One region of the Streptomyces sp. NPDC021093 genome, then DNA from elsewhere that is predicted to be linked to it. Evidence: riboswitches for the same ligand, from Rfam matches in the RefSeq annotation. Region 1 holds a riboswitch; each other region holds the start of a gene.
The links. A riboswitch is a leader RNA that binds a small molecule or an ion and turns the genes downstream of it on or off. The one in region 1 is predicted to bind cobalamin.
Positions count from the first base shown of each region.

Region 1 (5,514 bases):
TGTTCCGTCTGCGATGAAGTGCGTCTCCAACTCCGTGGGGAAGGCCTGCTACCGCAGGACCGGGGACTGGTTCGAGATCGTCGACCACAAGGAGGACGGGCGCTCGGCCCTCGTCGCCTGGCGCAGCATCTACCCCGAGAGCCAGGCGACCATCCGGCAGGGGACCATCCGGCAGGGGACCATCTGGAACACCGCCGGTTTCCAGAAGTACCGGTACAAGAACAAGGACTTCACCGAGGGATACGTCCTTGAGTTCCGGGTCTGCGCCGGAACGTGGGGCAACAAGCACGTCGTCGACAGCACCTGCAGCGCCTGGACGACCACCAAGTCCTGAGCGCCGGTGGTGCCTCGCCGCACGCCCTGATGTCTTCGAGGACATCCCGCCGGAGGGCCGGGAGGGAGCGCGGTGCGGTTGCTCCCTCCCGGCCCTCGACCGCGGTCCGGGTCAGGACTCGGGGAGTTCCGACCGTACGGTGCGGGCTGCCGCGACCAGGTTCTCCAGCGACGCCCGGGTCTCGGGCCAGCCGCGGGTCTTCAGGCCGCAGTCCGGGTTGACCCACAGGCGCTGGGCCGGGATGGCCTCAAGTCCCTTGCGGAGCAGGGCTGCTGCCTCCTCGGCGGAGGGGACGCGCGGGGAGTGGATGTCGTAGACACCGGGTCCGGCCTCGCGCGGGTAGCCGTGCTCGGCGAGCTCGCGGGCGACCTGCATGTGGGAGCGGGCCGCTTCCAGGCTGATGACGTCGGCGTCGAGGTCGTCGATGGCCTGGACGATGTCGCCGAACTCCGCGTAGCACATGTGCGTGTGGATCTGCGTCCGGTCACGCACGCCGCTGGTGCTCAGCCGGAAGGACTCCGTCGCCCAGTCCAGATAGGCGGCGTGGTCGGCGGCCCGCAGCGGCAGGGTCTCGCGCAGCGCGGGCTCGTCGACCTGGATGACCGAAGTCCCGGCCGCCTCAAGGTCGTTGACCTCGTCGCGCAGGGCGAGTGCGACCTGGCGGGCGGTGTCGCCGAGCGGCTGGTCGTCCCGTACGAACGACCAGGCGAGCATGGTCACGGGACCGGTCAGCATGCCCTTGACCGGGCGGTCGGTGAGGGAGTTCGCGTACGACGTCCAGCGCACCGTCATCGGTTCGGGCCGCGAGATGTCGCCGGCCAGGACCGGCGGGCGGACGTAGCGGGTGCCGTAGGACTGGACCCAGCCGTGCTGGGTGGCCAGGTAGCCGGTGAGCTGTTCGGCGAAGTACTGCACCATGTCGTTGCGCTCGGGCTCGCCGTGCACCAGGACGTCGATGCCGGCCTTCTCCTGGAAGGAGAGGACGTCACGGATCTCGGACTCGATGCGCTCCTCGTAGCCCGCCGTGTCGATGCGTCCGGCGCGCAGGTCGGCGCGCGCGGTGCGCAGCTCGGTGGTCTGCGGGAACGACCCGATGGTGGTCGTGGGCAGCAGCGGGAGCCCGAGGTGGGCGCGCTGGGCGGTGGCCCGCTCCTCGTACGGTGCGGAGCGGCGGCCGTCCGCGTCGGTGACGGCGGCGACCCGGTTGCGGACGGCCGGGTCGTGGGTGATGGGGGAATTGGCGCGGGAGGCCAGGTCGGCGCGGTTCGCGGCGAGTTCGGCGGTGATGGCCGAGGTGCCCTGGGTCAGGCCCCTGGTCAGCGTGACGATCTCGGTCGTCTTCTGCCGGGCGAAGGCCAGCCAGCGGAGGATCTGCGGGTCGACGTCGCGTTCGGCCTGTGCGTCGAGGGGGACGTGCAGGAGGGAGCAGGAGGCGGCCACGTCGACCCGGTCGGCGAGGCCGAGGAGGGTGCCGAGCGTGCTGAGGGACTTCTCGAAGTCGTTGATCCAGATGTTGCGGCCGTTGACGACGCCCGCGATCAGGCGCTTGCCGGGCAGCCCGCCGACCGCGGCCAGCGCGTCGAGGTTGGCGGCCGCGGCATCGGTGAAGTCCAGTGCCAGACCCTCGATCGGCGCCTTGGCGAGCACCGGGAGGGCGTCGCCGAGCCGGTCGAAGTAGGAGGCGACGAGGAGTTGCGGCCGGTCGGTGAGGGCACCCAGCTCGCGGTAGGTGCGGGCGGCGGCGTTCAGCTCCGCCGGGGTGCGGTCCTGGACCAGGGCGGGCTCGTCCAGCTGCACCCATTCGGCCCCGGCCGCCCGGAGGTCGGCGAGGACCTCGGCGTACACGGGCAGCAGCCGGTCCAGCAGGGTGAGCGGCTCGAAGTCGGCTGCGACACCGGGGGCGGGCTTGGCGAGCAGCAGATAGGTGACCGGGCCGACGAGGACCGGGCGCGCGGTGTGGCCGAGCGCGAGGGCCTCCTTCAGCTCGGCGACCTGCTTGGTGGAGTCGGCCGCGAAGACGGTGTCCGGGCCCAACTCAGGTACGAGGTAGTGGTAGTTGGTGTCGAACCACTTGGTCATTTCCAGGGGTGCCACGTCCTGGTTTCCGCGTGCCATGGCGAAGTAGCCGTCGAGGACGTCGGCGGCGACGGCGCCGCGGTGGCGGGCGGGGACAGCGCCGACCATGACACTGGTGTCCAGGACGTGGTCGTAGTACGAGAAGTCACCGGTGGGCACCTCGTGGATGCCGGCGTCGGCCAGCTGCTGCCAGTTCGTGCGGCGCAGGTCCTTCGCGGCCTCCTGGAGGGCGGCGGCGGTGACGCGGCCCTTCCAGTAGCCCTCGATGGCCTTCTTGAGCTCACGGTTCTGGCCCTGGCGGGGGTAGCCGTACACGGTGGATCGTGCTGCCGCGGCTGCGGACTTCGCTGTCACGGAAATCTCCTTCGCGAGATGACTCCTGAGAATCCCGGAGACGGATCACGGACGCGAAGGGATGACGGAACCAGGTGGATCGGCACGCGCGCGACGGGCGCGGTCTCCACCTGATATGTACGCCGACCCGCCCACGAGGTCACCGGGATGTCCGCACGCGAACGGTCGCGTACGGGCAACGGGCAGGTCTTCGGACTCGCGGGCACACCTGCCGGGGCAGATTCCTACTGGCCGTCGCTTCCCGGGTCCTTGGCCGGACCCAGTGCTCATGACGGCGGTCGTTCCCACTTACCGCTGCGGGGCAGTCCCGGATTCTCACCGGGTTCCCTCTTACGACGCGCCTGCCTGGCGGGCAGGGCGAACCAGTTGCACCCGACACACTAGGCGCCGAGACCCCCTGCCGTCACGGGGGTTCGTACTCCGGAGCGTGAAAAGAGACACGGTTTCCAGCGGGAATCAAGCGTGCGGCCGGGTGCGCCGCGGACCTCCCGCCCTTGGCGCACCCGGCTTCTCCCCTGTCGCACGCCCCTCGGCGCCGCGACCGGCCCTGGCCCCTCAGCCCTGGTCGTACCGGTGGAATCCGCGGCCCGTCTTGCGGCCGAGCAGTCCCGCCTCGACCATCCGCTGGAGCAGTGGCGGCGGGGCGTACAGCGGTTCCTTGAACTCGTCGTAGAGGGACTCCGCGATGGAGGCGACCGTGTCCAGACCGATCAGGTCGGCGAGCTTCAGCGGTCCCATGGGGTGCGCGCAGCCCAGTTCCATGCCGGCGTCGAGGTCGGCGGCGGTGGCGAACCCGGACTCGGCCATCCGGATCGCGGAGAGGAGATACGGGACGAGGAGGGCGTTGACGACGAATCCGGCGCGGTCCTGGGAGCGGACCACGGTCTTGCCGAGCGCCGTGGTGGCGAACTCCTCGGCGAGGGCGACCGCCTGGGGCGACGTGTGGAGCGAGGTCACCACCTCGACGAGCGGGAGGACGGGCACCGGGTTGAAGAAGTGCAGCCCCAGGACGCGGTCCGCGCGGCGGGTGGCCATGCCCAGGCGCATGACGGGGATCGAGGAGGTGTTGGTGGCCAGTACGGCTTCGGGGTCCTCGACGATCTTGTCGAGCGCGGCGAAGACCTCCGTCTTGGCGGCGGGGTTCTCCACGACGGCCTCGACGACGAGTTGCCGGTCGGCGAGGTCGTCGAGGCTGCCGGTGAAGACCAGCCGCTCCATGGCGTACTCGGCGGAGATGCGGTCCAGCTTGCCGCGCTGGACGGCGCGTTCCAGGGAGACGGCGACGCGTTCGCGAGCCGCGCGGGCGGCGAGGGCGTCGGCCTCGCAGACGACCGTGTGCAGCCCGGCGCGTGCGCAGACCTCCGCGATTCCGGCGCCCATCTGCCCGCCGCCGACGATGCCGACCCTGCTGATCGTCGCGTTCGTGCTGATCGGGGCGTTCGTGCTGATCGGAGTGTTCACGAGCGGCCTCCGGACTTGGTGACGAGGTGGCGGGTGTAGGCGTCGGTGGTGAAGAAGGCGGGCAAGTCCCTTGCCAGGGCGGCACGTTCGAAGAGCGCGCGGACCTCGTCGACCTGTGCCCACGGGTACTCGGCGCCCAGGGCGGCCACCTCCTCGTCCACGATCCGGCGCACCGCGTCACGGGTGACGCAGCCGTGCCGGATCCACTGCCAGATCTGGGCGCGGGCGATCTCGGCTGTCGACGCGTCCTCCACCAGGCCGTTCAGGGGGACGGCGCCCTCTCCGCGCAGCCAGGCGTCGAAGTAGCGCAGCGCGATGGAGACGTTGGTGCGGATGCCCTCCGGGGTGGGAGTGCCGCCGGAGCGGCGGACCGCGAGGAGGTCGGCGGGCGCCACGTCGACGTCCTCACGGGTGCGGTCGATCTGGTGCGGACGCTGTCCGAGCACGTCGTCGAAGGCGGTGCGGCTCAGCGGCACCAGGCCGGGGTGGGCCACCCAGGTGCCGTCGAAGCCGTCCTCGGCCTCGCGCTCCTTGTCCAGCCGCACCGCGGCGAAGGCGGCCTCGTCGGCGGCCGGTTCCTGGCCGGGGATCTGTGCGGCCATGCCGCCGATGGCATGGGCGCCGCGCCTGTGGCAGGTGCGGACCAGGAGGTCGGTGTACGCGCGCATGAAGGGGGCCGTCATGGTGATCTGCGAGCGGTCCGCCAGGACGAAGTCGGAGCGGTGGCCGAGGGTCTTGATCAGACTGAACAGGTAGTCCCAGCGTCCCGCGTTCAACCCGGCACCGTGCTCCCGGAGTTCGTAGAGGATCTCCTCCATCTCGAACGCGGCGGGGACCGTCTCGATGAGGACCGTGGCGCGGACGGTGCCGCGGGGGATGCCGAGCAGCTCCTGGGCGAGGAGGAAGACGTCGTTCCACAGGCGGGCGTCTTCGCGGTTCTCCAGCTTGGGGAGGTAGAAGTACGGGCCGCGCCCGGCGTCGATCTGTCGCTGCGCGCAGTGGAAGAAGTACAGGCCGAAGTCCACGAGCGAGGCGGAGAGCGGCCGTTCGTCCACGACCAGGTGCTTCTCGACGAGGTGCCAGCCGCGGGGGCGTACGACGATGGTGGCGAGGTCGGCGTCGTCGCGGAGCCGGTACTCCTTGCCATCGGCGGTGGTGAAGCCGAGGCGGCGCTCGACGGCGTCGAGCAGGGTGAGCTGACCGCCGATGACGTTGTGCCAGGTGGGCGACGTGGCGTCCTCGAAGTCCGCCATCCAGACCTGGGCACCGGAGTTGAGGGCTTCGACGGC
Region 1 is NZ_JBIRQJ010000002.1:657,738-663,251, forward strand. Features, by position in the region: gene ACH4SP_RS07920 (hypothetical protein) at 1-334, shown strand, start outside; gene metE (5-methyltetrahydropteroyltriglutamate--homocysteine S-methyltransferase) at 446-2,764, opposite strand; cobalamin riboswitch at 2,928-3,146, opposite strand; gene ACH4SP_RS07930 (3-hydroxybutyryl-CoA dehydrogenase) at 3,320-4,225, opposite strand; gene aceB (malate synthase A) at 4,222-5,514, opposite strand, start outside.

Region 2 (5,514 bases), on a different contig from region 1:
TGCCGAGCCCGTGCGCGAACGGCAGCACGCCGTACGTCTTGCGCCCGGTCAGGTCCTCCAGCATGTCGAGACCCGGCTCAAGCAGCGACACATCGCCCCGGAACTTGTTCACCAAGTACCCCGCGACCAGCCGCTGGTCCTCCCGCGCGAGCAGCGCCGTCGTACCGAAGAACGACGCGAAGACACCACCGCGGTCGATGTCCCCGACCACCACCACCGGGAAGTCGGCGGCCCGCGCGATCCCCATGTTCACGATGTCCGTACGGCGCAGATTGATCTCCGCGGGGCTTCCCGCGCCCTCGCAGATCACCGCGTCGTACTGGCCGCGCAGCTGGGCCAGGCACTCGGTCACCGTCCCGAGCAGCGCCTCCCGGTGGCCGCCCTGTACGCCCTTGCCGTACTCCTTGCCGCCCGCCGTGCCGAAGAAGCCCCGCGCGCTCATCTCGCCCACCGGCTTGCCGAGCAGCACCACCTGGCTGGACCTGTCACTGCCCGGCTTGAGCAGCACCGGGTTCATGAGCGCGGTCGGCTCGACCCGCGCCGCCTGCGCCTGCATCGCCTGGGCGCGCCCGATCTCCGCGCCCTCGCGCGTCACGAACGAGTTCAGCGACATGTTCTGCGCCTTGAACGGGGCGACCTTCACCCCCTGCCGCACCAGCCACCGGCAGATCCCCGCCGTGACCACGCTCTTGCCCGCGTCCGACGTGGTCCCCGCGACCAACAGCCCGCCGCCACTCATGAGTTACGCCCCTTCGCGTACGAGAACGCCAGCCGCCCCGCCGCACACACGGCCAGCGCCAGCACATTCACCCGGCGCGACAGCCGCACCGCACGCTCGATGTCCGGTACGGCCACGGGCCGCCCGGTGTCCCCGTTGAGCACCGCCCGGTGCTCCACCCGCCCCGCGTACGACAGCGTCCCGCCGAGCGTGACGCCCAGGGCGCCCGCGAACGAGGACTCCACCGGGCCCGCGTTGGGGCTCGGGTGCTTCGACGCATCCGTCCGCCAGGCCGCGAGAGCACCCCGCGAGTCGTCCCCGGCCAGCACCGCCAGTGCGGCCGTCAGCCGGGCACCCGGCCAGCCCGCGACGTCGTCGAGGCGGGCCGACGCCCACCCGTAGCGCCGGTAGCGCGCCGACTTGTGGCCGACCATCGCGTCCAGGGTGTTCACCGCGCGGAAGGCCACCAGCCCCGGCACGCCGCCGACCGCGCCCCAGACCAGCGCGCCCACGACCGCGTCCGAGGTGTTCTCGGCGACCGACTCCACGACCGCGCGCGCCATCTGCTGCCCGTCCAGGGCCTGCGGGTCCCGCCCGCACAGGTGCGGCAGCCGCTCGCGGGCGACGTCGAGGTCACCGGCGGCGAGCGCCCCGCCGACGGCACGGGCCTCGCGCCCCAGCGACGTACCGCCGACAACGGACCAGGTGGCGGCGGCGGTCAGGACGACGGAAGCGACGGGGGAGCGGCGTACGGCGCGCGCGGCGACGGCCGCCGCTCCGGCGGCTCCGCCGACACAGACCAGGGTGTGCAGTGCGCCCCAGCCGCGGTGGTCGCGCCACAGCGTCCGCTCCACCGCGCCGGCGGCACGTCCGAAGGCGGCGACGGGGTGGCCCCGCCGGGGATCGCCGAGCAGGAGGTCGCCGAGCAGTCCGGCGGCGGCGCCGTAGGCGAAGACGCGGGCGGAACTCGGACAGGGGGCGGCTGAACTGCGGGTTCCGCAGCCGGGCATGGCGATGTGTCCTTAACTCAGGGTCCGCGCCCTGGTTCGACGTGACGAGCGGCTGGGAGTTCCTGGCTTCCGTACGACCGGGTGGGTCGGTACGTGACAGTGGCGGGACCGCGCCGGATTCGCACCGGCTTCCTCTCCATGCCGCCGTATTGGCTCCGGCAGTCCACCACGCCCCGAGAACACCCGTCAACCTGGGCTTGACCTGCGGTGCTCCCCGGGCCCGAGGGGCGTACGCAGAACCGCCCCGCGCACGGGGCGCGGGGCGGCGGGGTGGGGCGAAGTGCGGGTTCAGACGACGATCAGGAAGATTCCGTACGCCACGGCCGCCGCGCACAGCGCGAAGCAGGCGTACGCGCCGGTGCGCGCCATGGTTGCGGAACCGCCCGAAGCGGCGGCGCTCTCCTGCTTGGAGAGGCCCACGATGCCGAGGGTGAACAGGCCCACCAGACCCACGGTGGCCACGAGGCTGACGCCGAAGACGGTGCCGAGAGCTGCCCAGTCGATGTTCATGTCGTGTGCGTCCTTAGACCGATGCGGCCGGGCGGGCCGCCTCGGTGGGGGTTCCGGCGGGGGAGTGGAGGGTGGCCTTGAGGTCGCCCGTCGTGGTGTGCGTGGCCTCGTGCGGGAACACACCGGCCGGGGGCGGGGTGACCGCCGCCATGGCGGTCGTGACGACGCCCGCGGGCTCGGCCGGGGCCGGCGCGTCCAGGTCGTCGGCGGTGACGTTGGTGTGGTCGACCGGCTTGCGGCGCGACAGGGCCCAGATCACGCCGGAGCCCGCGACCAGCAGGACCGCCACGACGGTGACGCCCCAGGCGCCCTGACCCGTCAGGTACTCCGCGGCGGCGGCGACCAGGCCGGCCGCCGGCAGCGTCAGACCCCAGGCGACGAACATCCGGGTCGCGGTCGACCAGCGGACGACGCCGCCCTTGCGGCCGAGTCCGGCGCCCATCACGGAGCCGGAGCAGACCTGGGTGGTGGAGAGGGAGAAGCCGAGGTGCGAGGAGGCCAGGATGACCGTCGCGGCGCCGGTCTGGGCGGCGAAGCCCTGCGGCGGACGGAGGTCGGTGAGGCCCTTGCCCATGGTGCGGATGATGCGCCAGCCGCCGAGGTAGGTACCGGCGGCGATGGCGACACCGGCCGAGACGATGACCCACAGGGGCGGGTTCGCGCCGGGGGCCAGCACGTTGCCGGTGACCAGGGCCAGGGTGATGACGCCCATGGTCTTCTGCGCGTCGTTGGTGCCGTGCGCGAGCGAGACGAGACCGGCGGAGGCGATCTGGCCCGCCCGGTAGCCCTTGGCGGTGGACTTCTCGTCGGTCTTGGACGCCAGCTTGAAGGTGAGCTTCGTGGCGAGGTAGGCGGCGATGCCGGCCACGATCGGCGCGGCGATCGCGGGCAGCAGCACCTTGGTGATGACGACGCTGCCGTTGACGCCCGAGGTGCCGACCGACATCAGTGTGGCGCCGATGAGGCCGCCGAAGAGTGCGTGGGAGGAACTGGACGGCAGGCCGATCAGCCAGGTCAACAGGTTCCAGAGGATCGCGCCGACGAGCGCCGCGAAGATCACTTCTGTGGTGATGCCGCTCTCGTTGATGAGCCCGCCGGAGATCGTCTTCGCGACCTCGACGGAGAGGAAAGCACCAACGAGGTTGAGCACGGCGGACATGGCCACCGCCGTCTTGGGCTTGAGTGCGCCGGTCGAGATGGTGGTGGCCATCGCGTTGGCTGTGTCGTGGAAACCGTTCGTGAAGTCGAACACGAGAGCGGTGACGATCACGATTCCGAGGAGGAGCGTGATGTGTTCCATTTACCCAGGCAATCGTTTGAGGTCAGTGGCTGTTGGAACGTAGGTAACCCGAGTGAACGGAAGGTGAACTGGGGAGGGCGTACCGGTGACCCGAAACACCGCGCCGCCGTTCCGCTTTCACCGGAACGGCGGCGCGGGCGGGCCCTCGCAAGGGCGTCAACGACGCGTGAAGGCACTCAATCGGCCGTGTGAGCCGTTGAAGAGATTCTGGTCACCCGGAAGTGCGCCCCGGCCGTTGTTGAACTGCCAGAAGGTCCAGTACGACCAGCCGGCCGGCAGCGCGCCGGGCGAGGAGTTGTAGCGCGCCAGCCACAGCGCGTGGTTCCCGCCGAAGGCCCGGCTCTTCCCGGTGCACTGGTTCCACCAGAGCGTGGTCGTGTAGATGACCGGACGGCGGCCGGTCCTGCGCCGCACCTCGTCGCTGAAGGACCTGATCCACGACACCATCTGGCCAGGCTTCAGCCCGTAGCACTTGTTCCTCTTGTTGGTCTTCTTGTACGGGTTGTTCTCCAGGTCGACGGCGGGCGGCAGGGTCCGGCCGTCGGCCCGCCAGCCCCCTCCGTTGCGTACGAAGTAGGCGGCCTGGGTCCTGCCTGACGACTGGTGCGGCAGCGCGAAGTGATAGGCGCCGCGCTTGATGCCCACCTGCCGCGAACCGTTGTACTGCTGGGCGAAGTAGGGATTGCGGTAGGTGTGGGACTCGGTGGCCTTGACGTAGACGAACGTCGCGCCCTTCTTCTTCGCCTTCCGCCAGTCCACGTTCTTCTGGTGGCCGGAGACGTCGTGCCCGCGCGGCTTGGCGGCCGCCTCCGCGGTCGGGCCGCCCAGCAGGACCGTGGTCCCCAGGGTCAGCGTGGCGGTGAGGCCGGCCGCGGCCGACAGGGACAGGGTGCGCCGACGGGCGCGCCGACGGGACGGTTTGTGATCACGGGCCATGGTTCCCCCCGGAATGGCTACGTGCATGACAAATCAGGGCAGAGGCTACTGGAAGATCCACAGAACCCGGTCGATCTCCGGCCAACCCGGGCCGAGAAGGGGCGAAGGGGGCCTGCGGGACTTACGGAGCCCCGGCCTCCGGGCTACAGTGCGCCGCGCCGGGCTGGCAGGATGCGGCACATGGCGACGGAACAGACGGAACCGGCGGACGCGACACCCTCGAAGGGCCGGGCGCCCTCGCAGGACCCGGGCGCGGCGCACGCACACGATCCGGCCGCGGCGCACGCGCACGATCCGGCCGCGACGGACCCGCAGGGCCCGGCCCCGGCGCCCTCGCAGGCCCCGGCCGACGCGGTCGGGCGGGCCTGGCGGGAACTGGTGCACACCGCCCGCAGGTCGGTGGCGGACGGGCTGGTCGTCGGCACGTCGGGGAACGTCTCGGTACGCGTGGGCGGCCTGATCCTGGTGACCCCGAGCGGCGTCCCGTACGACCGGCTCCGCCCCGGCGACGCGGTCGGCGTCGACCTCGAAGGCCACCAGGTGCTCGGCGACCTCGCCCCCACCAGCGAACTCCCGATGCACCTCACCGTCTACCGCACCAGCCGCGCGCGGGCGGTCGTGCACACCCACGCCGTGCACGCCACCGCCGTCTCCACCCTCGTCGACCGGCTGCCCCCGGTGCACTACATGGCCGCGTCCATGGGGGGCCAGATACGCACGGCGCCCTACGCGACGTACGGGACCGAGGAGTTGGCCGAGAACGTGCGGCGCGCGCTGCGCGATCGCACCGGCTGCCTCCTGCGGAACCACGGCACCCTCACCTACGGCGACTCCCTCGACCAGGCCTACGACCGCACGGCGCAGCTGGAGTGGATGTGCCGCCTGTGGCTCACCGCCTCCTCCGTCCCCGGCCACTCGCCGACCCTGCTGTCCGCCGCCCAGCTCGACGCCGCCGGGCGACAGCTGAGGGAGTACGGACAGCAGGGGCACGGGGGGCAGGGCCAGGGACAGCAAGGCCACGGGGAGCCGGGCCACGGGCA
Region 2 is NZ_JBIRQJ010000005.1:618,704-624,217, forward strand. Features, by position in the region: gene ACH4SP_RS18700 (cobyric acid synthase) at 1-739, opposite strand, end outside; gene ACH4SP_RS18705 (cobalamin biosynthesis protein) at 736-1,728, opposite strand; cobalamin riboswitch at 1,765-1,903, opposite strand; gene ACH4SP_RS18710 (hypothetical protein) at 2,017-2,238, opposite strand; gene ACH4SP_RS18715 (anion permease) at 2,252-3,538, opposite strand; gene ACH4SP_RS18720 (lysozyme) at 3,695-4,474, opposite strand; gene ACH4SP_RS18725 (class II aldolase/adducin family protein) at 4,850-5,514, shown strand, end outside.
Region 2: it holds a riboswitch for cobalamin, as region 1 does, so the genes downstream of both, ACH4SP_RS18705 (cobalamin biosynthesis protein) here and metE (5-methyltetrahydropteroyltriglutamate--homocysteine S-methyltransferase) in region 1, are expected to answer to the same signal.

Region 3 (5,514 bases), on a different contig from region 1:
GTCGGCGCGGCCGGCTGGGCGGTGCTCGCCCTCTCCCGCGGGGAGGAGGTCTCCGCCGCGTGGATGCTGGCCGCGGCACTGGGCTCGTACGCCATCGCGTACCGCTTCTACTCGAAGTTCATCGCGAACCGCGTCCTCAAGGTCGACAAGACCCGGGCCACCCCGGCCGAACGCCTCAACGACGGCGTGGACTTCCACCCCACCGACCGGCGCGTCCTGTTCGGCCACCACTTCGCGGCCATCGCGGGCGCGGGTCCGCTGGTCGGACCCGTGCTGGCCGCCCAGATGGGATACCTGCCCGGCACGATCTGGATCGTGGCGGGCGTGATCTTCGCGGGCGCCGTCCAGGACATGGTCACGCTGTTCTTCTCCACCCGCCGCGACGGCCGTTCGCTCGGCCAGATCGCGCGGGACGAGATCGGCGCGGTGGGCGGCGCGGCCGCGCTGATCGCCGTGTTCGCGATCATGATCATCCTGCTCGCGGTGCTCGCGCTGATCATCGTGAACGCGCTCGCCGAGTCCCCCTGGGGCGTCTTCTCCATCGGCATGACCATCCCGATCGCCCTCTTCATGGGCGTCTACCTGCGCATCCTGCGTCCGGGCCGGGTCACCGAGGTGTCGCTGATCGGCGTCGCGCTGCTGCTGCTCGCGATCGTCGCGGGCGGCTGGGTCGCCGAGTCCTCGTGGGCCGAGACCTTCACGCTGGAGCCGGGCACGCTGGTCATCTGGATGGTGATCTACGGATTCCTGGCCTCGGTGCTTCCGGTGTGGCTGCTGCTCGCCCCGCGCGACTACCTCTCCACCTTCATGAAGATCGGCACGATCGGTCTGCTCGCGATCGGGGTGCTCATCGCCCTGCCGACGCTCAAGATGGACGGCATCACGAAGTTCGCGACGAGCGGGACGGGTCCTGTCTTCGCGGGGTCGTTGTTCCCGTTCGTCTTCATCACCATCGCGTGCGGCGCGCTCTCCGGCTTCCACTCGCTGATCTCCTCGGGCACCACCCCGAAGATGATCCAGAAGGAAACGCAGATCCGGACGATCGGCTACGGCTCCATGCTGGTCGAGTCGTTCGTCGCGATCATGGCGCTGATCGCCGCCTGCATCATCGACCCCGGCCTCTACTTCGCGGTCAACGCGCCCGCGGGCGTGGTCGGCGACACCGTCCAGGCGGCCTCCACAGCCGTCGGCAACCTCGGATTCACCATCTCCCCCGACCAGTTGGCACAGGCCGCCAAGGACGTCGAGGAGGCCAGCCTGCTGCACCGGACGGGCGGCGCGCCGACCTTCGCGCTCGGCCTCTCGGAGATCTTCTCGGCGGCCTTCGGCGGCGCCGCGATGAAGGCGTTCTGGTACCACTTCGCCATCATGTTCGAGGCGCTGTTCATCCTGACGACGCTCGACGCGGGCACCCGCGTGGGCCGGTTCATGCTCCAGGACATGCTGGGCAACATCTACAAGCCGTTCAAGAACGTCAGTTGGCGGCCCGGCGTCTGGATCGCCAGCGCGATCGTCGTCATCGCCTGGGGCTACTTCCTCTGGGTCGGCGTGCACGACCCGCTCGGCGGCATCAACCAGCTCTTCCCGCTGTTCGGCATCGCCAACCAGCTGCTCGCCGCCGTCGCACTCGCCGTCTGCACCACCCTGCTGATCAAGTCCGGCCGCCTCAAGTGGGCCTGGGTGACGGCCGTTCCGCTGCTCTGGGACGTGGCGGTGACGCTCACCGCGAGCTGGCAGAAGATCTTCTCCGCCGACCCGAAGGTGGGCTTCTTCGCCCAGCGCGACGTCTACCAGAGCGCACTCGACAAGGGCCTCGACAAGGTCGGACTCGCCAAGAACCGCGACCAGATGGAGACCATCGTCACCAACTCCACGGTCGACGGGGTCCTTTCGATCCTCTTCGCCGTGCTGATCGTCGTGGTCCTCTTCGAGGCCTGCCGCGCCTGCCTGAAGGCGATCCGCCACCCGGCCGCGGTCACGCTCAGCGAAACCCCCTACGTCGAGTCGAAGATCGTCGCCCCCGCCTCGCTCTTCGCCACCAAGGAGGAGAAGGCGGAGCTGGTCGCGGCGGGCGTCGGCCCGGAGGGCGGCCCGCGCGGAAGCGAGGAGGAGAAGGTGTGAACACCACCGCCCGGACCGCCGACGCCCGGACCGCCGACGCCCGGACCGCCAGTACCCGGGCCGCCGGTGCACGGACCACCGGCGCCCGGAGCGTCACCGCCCGGACCGTCGCCGCGGTGCGCCACCGGCTGGGCCGACTGCGTTGGTACGTACGGGAAGTGACCGGAGAGGCGACGTACGACCGGTATGTCGCACACGCCCGGTCGCACGACCCGGGCGCCCGGGTGATGACCCGCCGCGCCTTCGAGCGCAGCCGCACGGACGCCCGCGAGGGCGACCCCAGGTCGGGCTTCCGCTGCTGCTGAGCACCTCGCCCGCACCTCGCCGAGGACCTGCCAGGACCTCGTCAGGATCCGTCAGGACCTCGCTGAGGACCCGCTGAGCCCTCTCGTACGGCCTGGTGTCCCGCCCCTCGAAACGGGGTGGGCCGCCGGGCCGTACGCGTTGCACACTGCCCTCCATGGACATCACGATCAGGCTCGCCGAGCCCCACGAATACACCGAGGTCGGCGAGATCACCGCCCGCGTCTCCCTCGACGACGGCTTCCTCGACGACGGCGCGGAGGATCCGTATCTGCTCGTGCTGCGCGACGCCGCCTCCCGTGCCGCCCGGGCCGACCTGCTGGTCGCCGCCGATGCCGACGGCACGCTCCTCGGCACCGTCACCTACGCCCCGCAGGGCACCGAGCTGCAGGACATCGCCGTCCCCGGCGAGGCCGAGTTCCGCATGCTCGCGGTCGCGCACCGGGCCAGGGGGCGCGGGGCGGGCGAGAGCCTCGTACGCGCCTGCATAGCCCGTGCGAAGGCCGAGGAGGGCGTCGTACGGCTGGTGATGTCGACCCAGCCGACCATGCTCGGGGCACACCGGATCTACGAGCGGCTGGGCTTCGTACGGACGCCGGAACGGGACTGGGAACCGGTGCCTGGACTGTCCCTGTTGACGTACAAACTGGAGCTCTAGGACCCATCTGGCCCGCTTCCACTTGTGAAGCCTCGCGACGCGCGACACAAGATGTGGTGGGTTCTCCAACGAGGACCCACCACATGTATGCTCGTGCTCGCTGTCGTCGCAGGGGAATCCGGTGAGAATCCGGAACTGTCCCGCAACGGTGTGTCATGTGCGCTTTTGCGTACCGCCAAGTCCGAGGACCTGCCGACAGCGCATCCGGCTCGACCGAACCGGATACCGATACGTCCGGGCCTCGTGGTTGGGCCGGTGGACGCCAGGCGACGTGCGCCCCTTTCCGGGGTGCCGTGTGCCCGCGCGCCCCCTCCGCCGCAGGCCCCGCGCCGAGCGAGGGAGAGCCCCCACGTGACCATCGCGCCAGTCGATCCGGCCACCGCACAACAGTCTCAGGACAGCCAGGACGCGCCCGGGACCGCGCTCCTGCGCACCCTGACCGACCTCACCGCCGACCTGCCCGACACCGACCCCGGCCGGGTCGCAGCCGCCGCCCTGCGTGGGCGCAACGCACGCTCGGACGCCGCCGAGCTGCGAGAGCTCGCCACCGAGTCCGCCGCAGGACTCATCTCCGAGGACCCGGCGTACTCGCGCCTCGCGGCCCGCCTGCTCGCCCGTACGATCCGGGACGAAGCAGCCACCCAGGGCGTGAACTGCTTCTCCGAGTCCGTCTCCGTCGGCCACCGCGAAGGGCTCATCGCGGACCGTACGGCCGACTTCGTCGCCAAGCACGCGGCGGCTCTGGACGAGCTGGTCGACCTGGACGGCGACGACCGCTTCGAGTACTTCGGCCTGCGCACGGTCTACAGCCGCTACCTGCTGCGCCACCCGATCACCCGCCAGGTCATCGAGACCCCGCAGCACTTCATGCTGCGCGTGGCCTCCGGTCTGGCCGAGGACGACAGCGAGCGGGCTCTCGCCGAGGTCGCCTCGCTGTACCGCCTGATGAGCCGCCTGGACTACCTCCCGTCCTCGCCGACGCTCTTCAACTCCGGCACCCGCCACCCCCAGATGTCGTCCTGCTACCTCCTCGACTCCCCGATGGACGAGCTGGACTCGATCTACGACCGCTACCACCAGGTCGCGCGCCTCTCCAAGCACGCCGGCGGCATCGGTCTCTCGTACTCCCGCATCCGCGCCCGCGGCTCCCTGATCCGCGGCACCAACGGTCACTCGAACGGCATCGTGCCGTTCCTGAAGACCCTGGACGCCTCGGTCGCGGCCGTGAACCAGGGCGGCCGGCGCAAGGGCGCCGCCGCCGTCTACCTGGAGACCTGGCACGCGGACATCGAGGAGTTCCTGGAGCTCCGCGACAACACCGGCGAGGACGCCCGCCGTACGCACAACCTGAACCTGGCGCACTGGATCCCGGACGAGTTCATGCGCCGCGTGGACCAGGACGGCCAGTGGTCGCTCTTCTCCCCCGCCGACGTCCCCGAGCTGGTGGACCTGTGGGGCGAGGAGTTCGACGCCGCCTACCGCAAGGCGGAGGCCGCCGGTCTCGCCAAGAAGTCGATGTCGGCGCGCGAGCTGTACGGCCGCATGATGCGCACCCTCGCGCAGACCGGCAACGGCTGGATGACGTTCAAGGACGCCTCCAACCGCACCGCCAACCAGACGGCGGAGCCGGGCCACACGGTCCACTCCTCCAACCTCTGCACCGAGATCCTTGAGGTCACGAACGACGGCGAGACCGCCGTCTGCAACCTCGGCTCGGTCAACATGGGCGCCTTCGTCGACACCGCCACCCGCGACATCGACTGGGACCGCCTGGACGAGACGGTCCGCACGGCCGTCACCTTCCTCGACCGCGTCGTGGACATCAACTTCTACCCGACCGAGCAGGCCGGGAACTCCAACTCGAAGTGGCGTCCGGTGGGCCTCGGCGCCATGGGTCTCCAGGACGTCTTCTTCAAGCTGAAGCTGCCGTTCGACTCCGCGGAGGCCGCCGCGCTCTCCACGAAGATCGCCGAGCGGATCATGCTCGCGGCGTACGAGGCGTCCTGCGACCTCGCCGAGCGCTCGGGCCCCCTCCCCGCCTGGGAGAAGACCCGCACCGCGCGCGGCGTGCTGCACCCCGACCACTACGGCGTCCAGGTCTCCTGGCCGGAGCGCTGGGACGCGCTGCGCGCCCGCATCGCCAGGACCGGCATGCGCAACTCGCTGCTGCTGGCCATCGCGCCCACCGCCACCATCGCGTCCATCGCCGGTGTGTACGAGTGCATCGAGCCGCAGGTCTCCAACCTCTTCAAGCGCGAGACGCTCTCCGGCGAGTTCCTCCAGGTCAACTCCTACCTGGTGCGTGACCTCAAGGAGCTGGGCGTCTGGGACGCGCAGACCCGCGAGGCGCTGCGCGACGCGTCCGGCTCGGTCCAGGGCTTCAGCTGGATCCCGGCCGAGGTCCGCGACCTGTACCGCACCGCGTGGGAGAT
Region 3 is NZ_JBIRQJ010000017.1:19,015-24,528, forward strand. Features, by position in the region: gene ACH4SP_RS38670 (carbon starvation CstA family protein) at 1-2,121, shown strand, start outside; gene ACH4SP_RS38675 (CstA-like transporter-associated (seleno)protein) at 2,238-2,426, shown strand; gene ACH4SP_RS38680 (GNAT family N-acetyltransferase) at 2,582-3,082, shown strand; cobalamin riboswitch at 3,153-3,294, shown strand; gene ACH4SP_RS38685 (ribonucleoside-diphosphate reductase subunit alpha) at 3,434-5,514, shown strand, end outside.
Region 3: it holds a riboswitch for cobalamin, as region 1 does, so the genes downstream of both, ACH4SP_RS38685 (ribonucleoside-diphosphate reductase subunit alpha) here and metE (5-methyltetrahydropteroyltriglutamate--homocysteine S-methyltransferase) in region 1, are expected to answer to the same signal.

Region 4 (5,514 bases), on a different contig from region 1:
TCCGAGGCGGTCTGGGTCGAGGTCCCGTAGCCACGGCACTGAGCACATGAGTAAGGGGCGCCCTCCTTGGAGGGCGCCCCTTACTTTTATGCCGTACGCGGCCTACTTGGCGTTCTTCGCCAGCTCCAGCGCGTAGTCCGCGAACCAGCGGCCGGCCTGCGGGCCGCCCTTGCACTCGCCGTCGGACTCACCGGGGCGCTTGACCCACAGGAAGGCGTGCACCTGCTCGTCGCCGGTGTTGGTGGTGGGCGCCTCGCCGAGCGCCCGGCCGGGCGGGTTGCACCAGGGGTCCTTGAGGCCCTTCTGCTGGACGGGCCCGTTGCCGTTGCGGCTGGTGTCGATGACGAACGGCTTGTTGCCGACCTTCGCGGAGAGCTCCTTGCCGTACTTCTTGCTCTCCTCGGTGGTGTAGAAGTTCGACACGTTCACCGAGAAGCCGTCGGCCGCCTCGACGCCCGACCACTTCAGCGGCTCGAAGATCTGGTCCGGCTTGCCCCAGCCCGCGTTGCCCGCGTCCAGGTAGACCTTGGTCTTCGGCTGCTTCTTCAGCGTCTTGATGGCGCCCTTGAGGAGGTCGTAACGCTCCTCGTGGAACTTCTCCGGGGTGCAGTTGTCGACCATGTGCAGCACCGCGTCCGGCTCCAGGACCACGGTGGCCGGGCGGTCGCCGATGCCCTCGGCGACCTCCTTGATGAAGGCGCGGTAGGCGTTGCCGTCGGCGGCGCCGCCGCCGGAGAAGTTGCCGCAGTCGCGGTGCGGGATGTTGTAGACGACCAGGATCGCCTCGCGGTCGGCCTGGGCGGCGGCCTCGGTGAAGCCCTTGGCCTGCTCCTTGGCGTTCTCCGGGATCAGCCACTCGCCGGCCGGCTGCTGGGCGATCTTCTTGATCAGCTCCTGCTTGCCCGAGTCGCCCTCGTCGGCGAGCGCCTTGGCCGCCTTGGCGTCCGGGTTGACCCAGTACGGGTCGTCGCCCTTGGGCAGCTGGGACACCGGCGGTTTCTTCCCCGCGGTCCCGCCGTCGCCCCCTTCGCCCGAAGTGCAGCCCGTCAGGAGCAGCGCGGCGCCCACCGCGACCGCTCCCACCGCTCGCACACGTCCGCTGTAACTGCCGTACATCGACTCCCCCTTGGGCGCCTTGGCGAAAACCGACCTTCTCGAAGCCTCTCGAAGGTGACCGTCTCGAAGATGAAAGAAGTTCCGAGGCAACCCCCCTGGCGCCCCTGCCCGGACAGATCCGGTCGAATCCAATCCTGACACACCGGCGCCCTGCCCCACGAGGCGTGCCCTGCTTCGTGGAGAACCTGTTGCACCGCGTTCGGCCAGCCTGTTCCTGGGCAGCCGGATACGATGAGGCGCTCCGGCGGTCACACTTCGGACGTCTTTGCGGCACACTTCCATCACACTCTGCAGTACCCCGCTCAGCACACCTCGGGAGGAGGGCGTGGTCACCACCCGCATGACCGCCCTGCTCGACGAACTGGCGGTCCGCCGCACAGCCGGACTCGACGGGTCCTTCGCCCGCCACTGCGCCGAGGTTCTGGGCGTGGACGGGCTGGCCGTCACGCTCTCCGGCGGCGCCTCCGCGCTGCAGCACAGCGGCGGTGAACCCGTGTGGTTCTCCGGTCCTGCGGACGTCGCGCTGGAGGATCTCCAGTTCACGCTCGGCGAGGGTCCCGGTACGGATGCGCTGCGCACCGGCCGGCTCGTCCTGGAGGGCGATCTGGACCTGGTTTCCCGGGAGCGCTGGCCCGGCTTCCTGCCCGGCGCGGAGAAGCTCGGGGTGCGGGCGGTGTTCTCCGTACCGCTGCAGATCGGCGCGATCCTGGTGGGGGTGCTCACCTGCAGGCGGGCCGGGCCAGGACCGCTGGACCAGCGGTCGATCGCCGACCTGCTGGTGTTCTCCGACGCGCTGACCCTGACCCTGCTGGGCAGTACGGAGCCCGAGGATCCCGGTGCCGGCAACTGGCTGGCGATCGACGCGTCGCTGTACCGGGCGGAGGTGCACCAGGCCACCGGAATGATCTCGGTACGGCTGGGAGTGCCCCCGGCGGCGGCCCTGGTACGGCTGCGGGCATATGCGTACGCCGCCGATGAGCCCATCCTGGAAGTAGCCAGGGACGTCGTGGCACGGCGACTGCGTTTCACCCCGGACGGAGCACTGCGCGACGGCGACGGATCGGAAACGGCACGATGACTCTTGGGAAGCGCTCCGGGCGCCCCACTCGGCAGCACGACAGATGTAGGTGACAGGCATGGACAGCACCGTGCGCGAACAGAAGATCGCGACGGCCTTCGTCGAGCTCGCCGACACCCTGGTCGACGACTTCGACGTGATCGAATTCCTCCAGCGGCTGGCCGCCCGCTGCGTGGAGCTGCTCGACGTGTCGGCCGCCGGGCTGATGCTGGTCAACCAGCACGGCCAGCTGCAGACCGCCGCGTCGTCCGACGAACGCGCCTGGCTGCTGGACCTGTTGGAGATCCAGCATCAGGAGGGCCCCTGCCTGGACTGCTTCCGCGGCCGTACGGCCGTCCTGCCGGTCGCCCTGGACACCCCGGAGACCCTGGAGCGCTGGCCGGTGTTCGCGCCGCGCGCCCGGGAGTACGGCTTCCACACCACGTACGCGATCCCGCTGCGGCTGCGCGACACGGTGATCGGCGCCCTGAACCTGTTCGCCACCACGCCCCACCTGAAGCTGGGCCCCGGCGACGTCGAACTGGCACAGGCCCTCGCGGACGCCGCGACCATCGGCATCCTCCAGCAGCGCACCATCCGGCAGAACGAACTGCTCGCCGGGCAGCTCCAGACGGCGCTGACCAACCGGGTGCGCCTGGAGCAGGCCAAGGGGATGCTGGCCGAGCGGTGGGCGATCTCGGTGGACGAGGCGTTCACCGAGCTGCGGTCGTATGCCCGACGGAGTCAGCTGGCGCTGTCGGAGGTGGCGCTGGAGCTCGTCCTGGGGACGCTGGACTCGGCGGAGATCCGTAGGAAACCCCCTGCGGAGTCCCGTACGAAATCCCGCGGGGGGTCCCCCGCGAAGCGCCTCAGCAAGGACAAGAGCGAAGAAAAGGGTTCCCGCTGACGCTGCGGTGACCACAAGAGTGACACCCGCAGCTACTTTGCCGTGACATTGCGTCAATTGCGCTATGGAGAACGGCGCTTGACCGCTCTAGAGTGGTGATGCGGCCCCAGCCCCCGGCCCGTATTCCGAGTTGGTTTTCCCAGAACCTCCCGCGACGGCGCCGGGCTTCTCCCGCAGTTCGTGCGCGCGCGGTCGAGGACCAGCCCGGCCGACGGCTCCGGGGGGAGCGAGCAGTCGGCCGGGCCAGGTACCTTCGCGCGCCCCTGGGTCATCTCGCACGCCCCCCTGGGGCATATTGACAGTGCACAGCCAGGCTGGGACTCTCCGGAGGACAACTCCACACTTCGAGGCGACGGTGGACAGGAACTCCGGTGCGATTCCGGGGCGGTCCCGCCACTGTGACCACAGCTGCCGCATGCGGCCGTGGGAGTCAGGAACTGACCCGTCGTCCTCCTGCTTTGGGGCGTGGAAACCCCAGAAGGAGGCTCACCCGACATGTCCGCGTCTGCCCAGCAGTCCGTACAGACCACCGACCTGGCGTCCGCGACGACCCGCACCCGGGATCTGCTGATCCTGGCCGCCGCCGTGATCGTCGCACTGATCGCGCTGTACGCCGTGTTCATGGACAACGGCCACATCATCTCCGCGACCGGCAGCTACCTGCACGAGTTCTCGCACGACGGCCGGCACCTCTTCGGTGCCCCTTGCCACTGATCGGGGCCGTACGCACATGAGCAACCCCACTCTCACCCTGCTCGGCCGCGGTCTCGCGGCGGGCGGGGTCGCAGGCCTGGTCACGGGCCTCTTCTCACTCCTCCTCGCCGAGCCGGTGATGGACCGGGCGATCGTCCTCGAAGAGGCGCGCTCGGCCAAGGCGGAGGCGGCCGAGCACGCCCACGCGGCGGCGGGCGCCGTAGCCGAGCACCACGAGGAACTCTTCTCCCGCTCCCAGCAGCACTTCGGCCTGGTCGTCACGGCCGTGATCGCGGGCCTGGCCATGGGCGCGCTGTTCGCGGTCGCCTACGCGCTGGTGCACCGTCGGACCGGTTTCCTGGTACGGGCCTGGCCGCGTGCCCTCGCGTTCTGTGCCGCGGCGTTCGTCGCGGTCGCGCTGCTGCCGGGGCTGCGTTACCCGGCCGCGCCGCCCGGCGTCGGCGACGCCAACACCGTCGGCGAACGCCAGACGCTGTGGCTGGCCGCCGTGGTCATCTCGATCCTGGGCATGCTGCTGGCCTGGCAGCTCTACGTGCGCCTGGCGGGCAAGGCGGAGCCGGTGCGGCACGGCGCGGTGTTCCTGACCGGGGCGGCCACTCTCGCCGTCCTGTTCCTGCTGCCCGGCAATCCGGATGAAGTCCCCGTACCGGCAACGCTGTTGTGGGACTTCCGGGTGCTGTCGCTCGGGTCGCAGCTGCTGCTGTGGGCCGTGTTCGCCGCGGTCTTCGGCGGACTGGGGCTGCGTGCCGCGAAGCGGGCCGGTTCACCCGCCCCCGCTCAGGCCGCACCCGCTCAGGACGTGGCGGCCGCCGGGGCCTGAGTGACGCCCGTCAGATAGGCGGAGACGACCACATTGGCCGTGTAGGAGCGGGCGTTGTGGTCGTACGTACCGCCGCAGGTGATCAGCCGCAGTTCGGCGCGGCCGTCCTCGCGCGGTCCGTACACCTTCTTCGCGTCGAACTTGTCCCGGCTGAAGACCTGGACGTCCTCGACGGTGAACTCGGTGACCGTTCCGTCCGCCCCGGTGATCTTGACCTGTTCGCCGGGACGGGCGGAGCTGAGGCCGTAGAACACGGCCGGCTTGCTCCTGGTGTCGACGTGCCCCACGAGCAGTGCGACTCCGCTCGCTCCGGGACGGGTGCCGTCGCGGTACCAGCCGACCTCGCGCGGCTGCTCGTACGGCGGCGGGTCGACCGCGCCCCCTGCGTCGAGCCCGCGCGCGCTGACCGGCGCCCTGATGCCGAGCGAGGGGACGTCGAGACGGCCGGGGCGGACGCCCGCGAACGGTTCGTGCGCGTCGGGCAGTTCGACCTGCAGCAGTGGGCGTCCCACCGCGGCCACGTCACCGGTGGTCGGGGCGGAGTTGCCGCCCGCGCCGTCGGTGAGGTCGCGGCCCCACAGCCACAGTCCGAGGAGCAGCACCGCCCAGGCGATGCCGGTGAGCATCCGGCCTTTGCCGGAAGCGGGGTGGTCGGTGCCCATGGTGGTGTGCTCCCTTCGTTCTTCGCGCGGGTCCGTTGTGGCTGGTCGCGCAGTTCCCCGCGCCCCTACAGGGCGCCCTCTAGTGCGAGGTGTTGCGGCGGCGGCGCACCGAGCGGCCGGCGATGGCGACGGCTGCCGCACCCGCGAGGCCGAGGCCGATCAGGGTGTGCGAGGTGCCGGGGCCGTCGGACTCGGCGGCCAGGGCGGTGCCGCCGCCGCCCGCGCGGACGGGAGCGGT
Region 4 is NZ_JBIRQJ010000006.1:631,535-637,048, forward strand. Features, by position in the region: gene ACH4SP_RS21720 (galactose oxidase-like domain-containing protein) at 1-30, shown strand, start outside; gene ACH4SP_RS21725 (glycoside hydrolase family 6 protein) at 103-1,116, opposite strand; gene ACH4SP_RS21730 (GAF and ANTAR domain-containing protein) at 1,442-2,194, shown strand; gene ACH4SP_RS21735 (GAF and ANTAR domain-containing protein) at 2,253-3,080, shown strand; cobalamin riboswitch at 3,379-3,541, shown strand; gene ACH4SP_RS21740 (CbtB-domain containing protein) at 3,576-3,794, shown strand; gene ACH4SP_RS21745 (CbtA family protein) at 3,811-4,614, shown strand; gene ACH4SP_RS21750 (class F sortase) at 4,587-5,276, opposite strand; gene ACH4SP_RS21755 (hypothetical protein) at 5,356-5,514, opposite strand, start outside.
Region 4: it holds a riboswitch for cobalamin, as region 1 does, so the genes downstream of both, ACH4SP_RS21740 (CbtB-domain containing protein) here and metE (5-methyltetrahydropteroyltriglutamate--homocysteine S-methyltransferase) in region 1, are expected to answer to the same signal.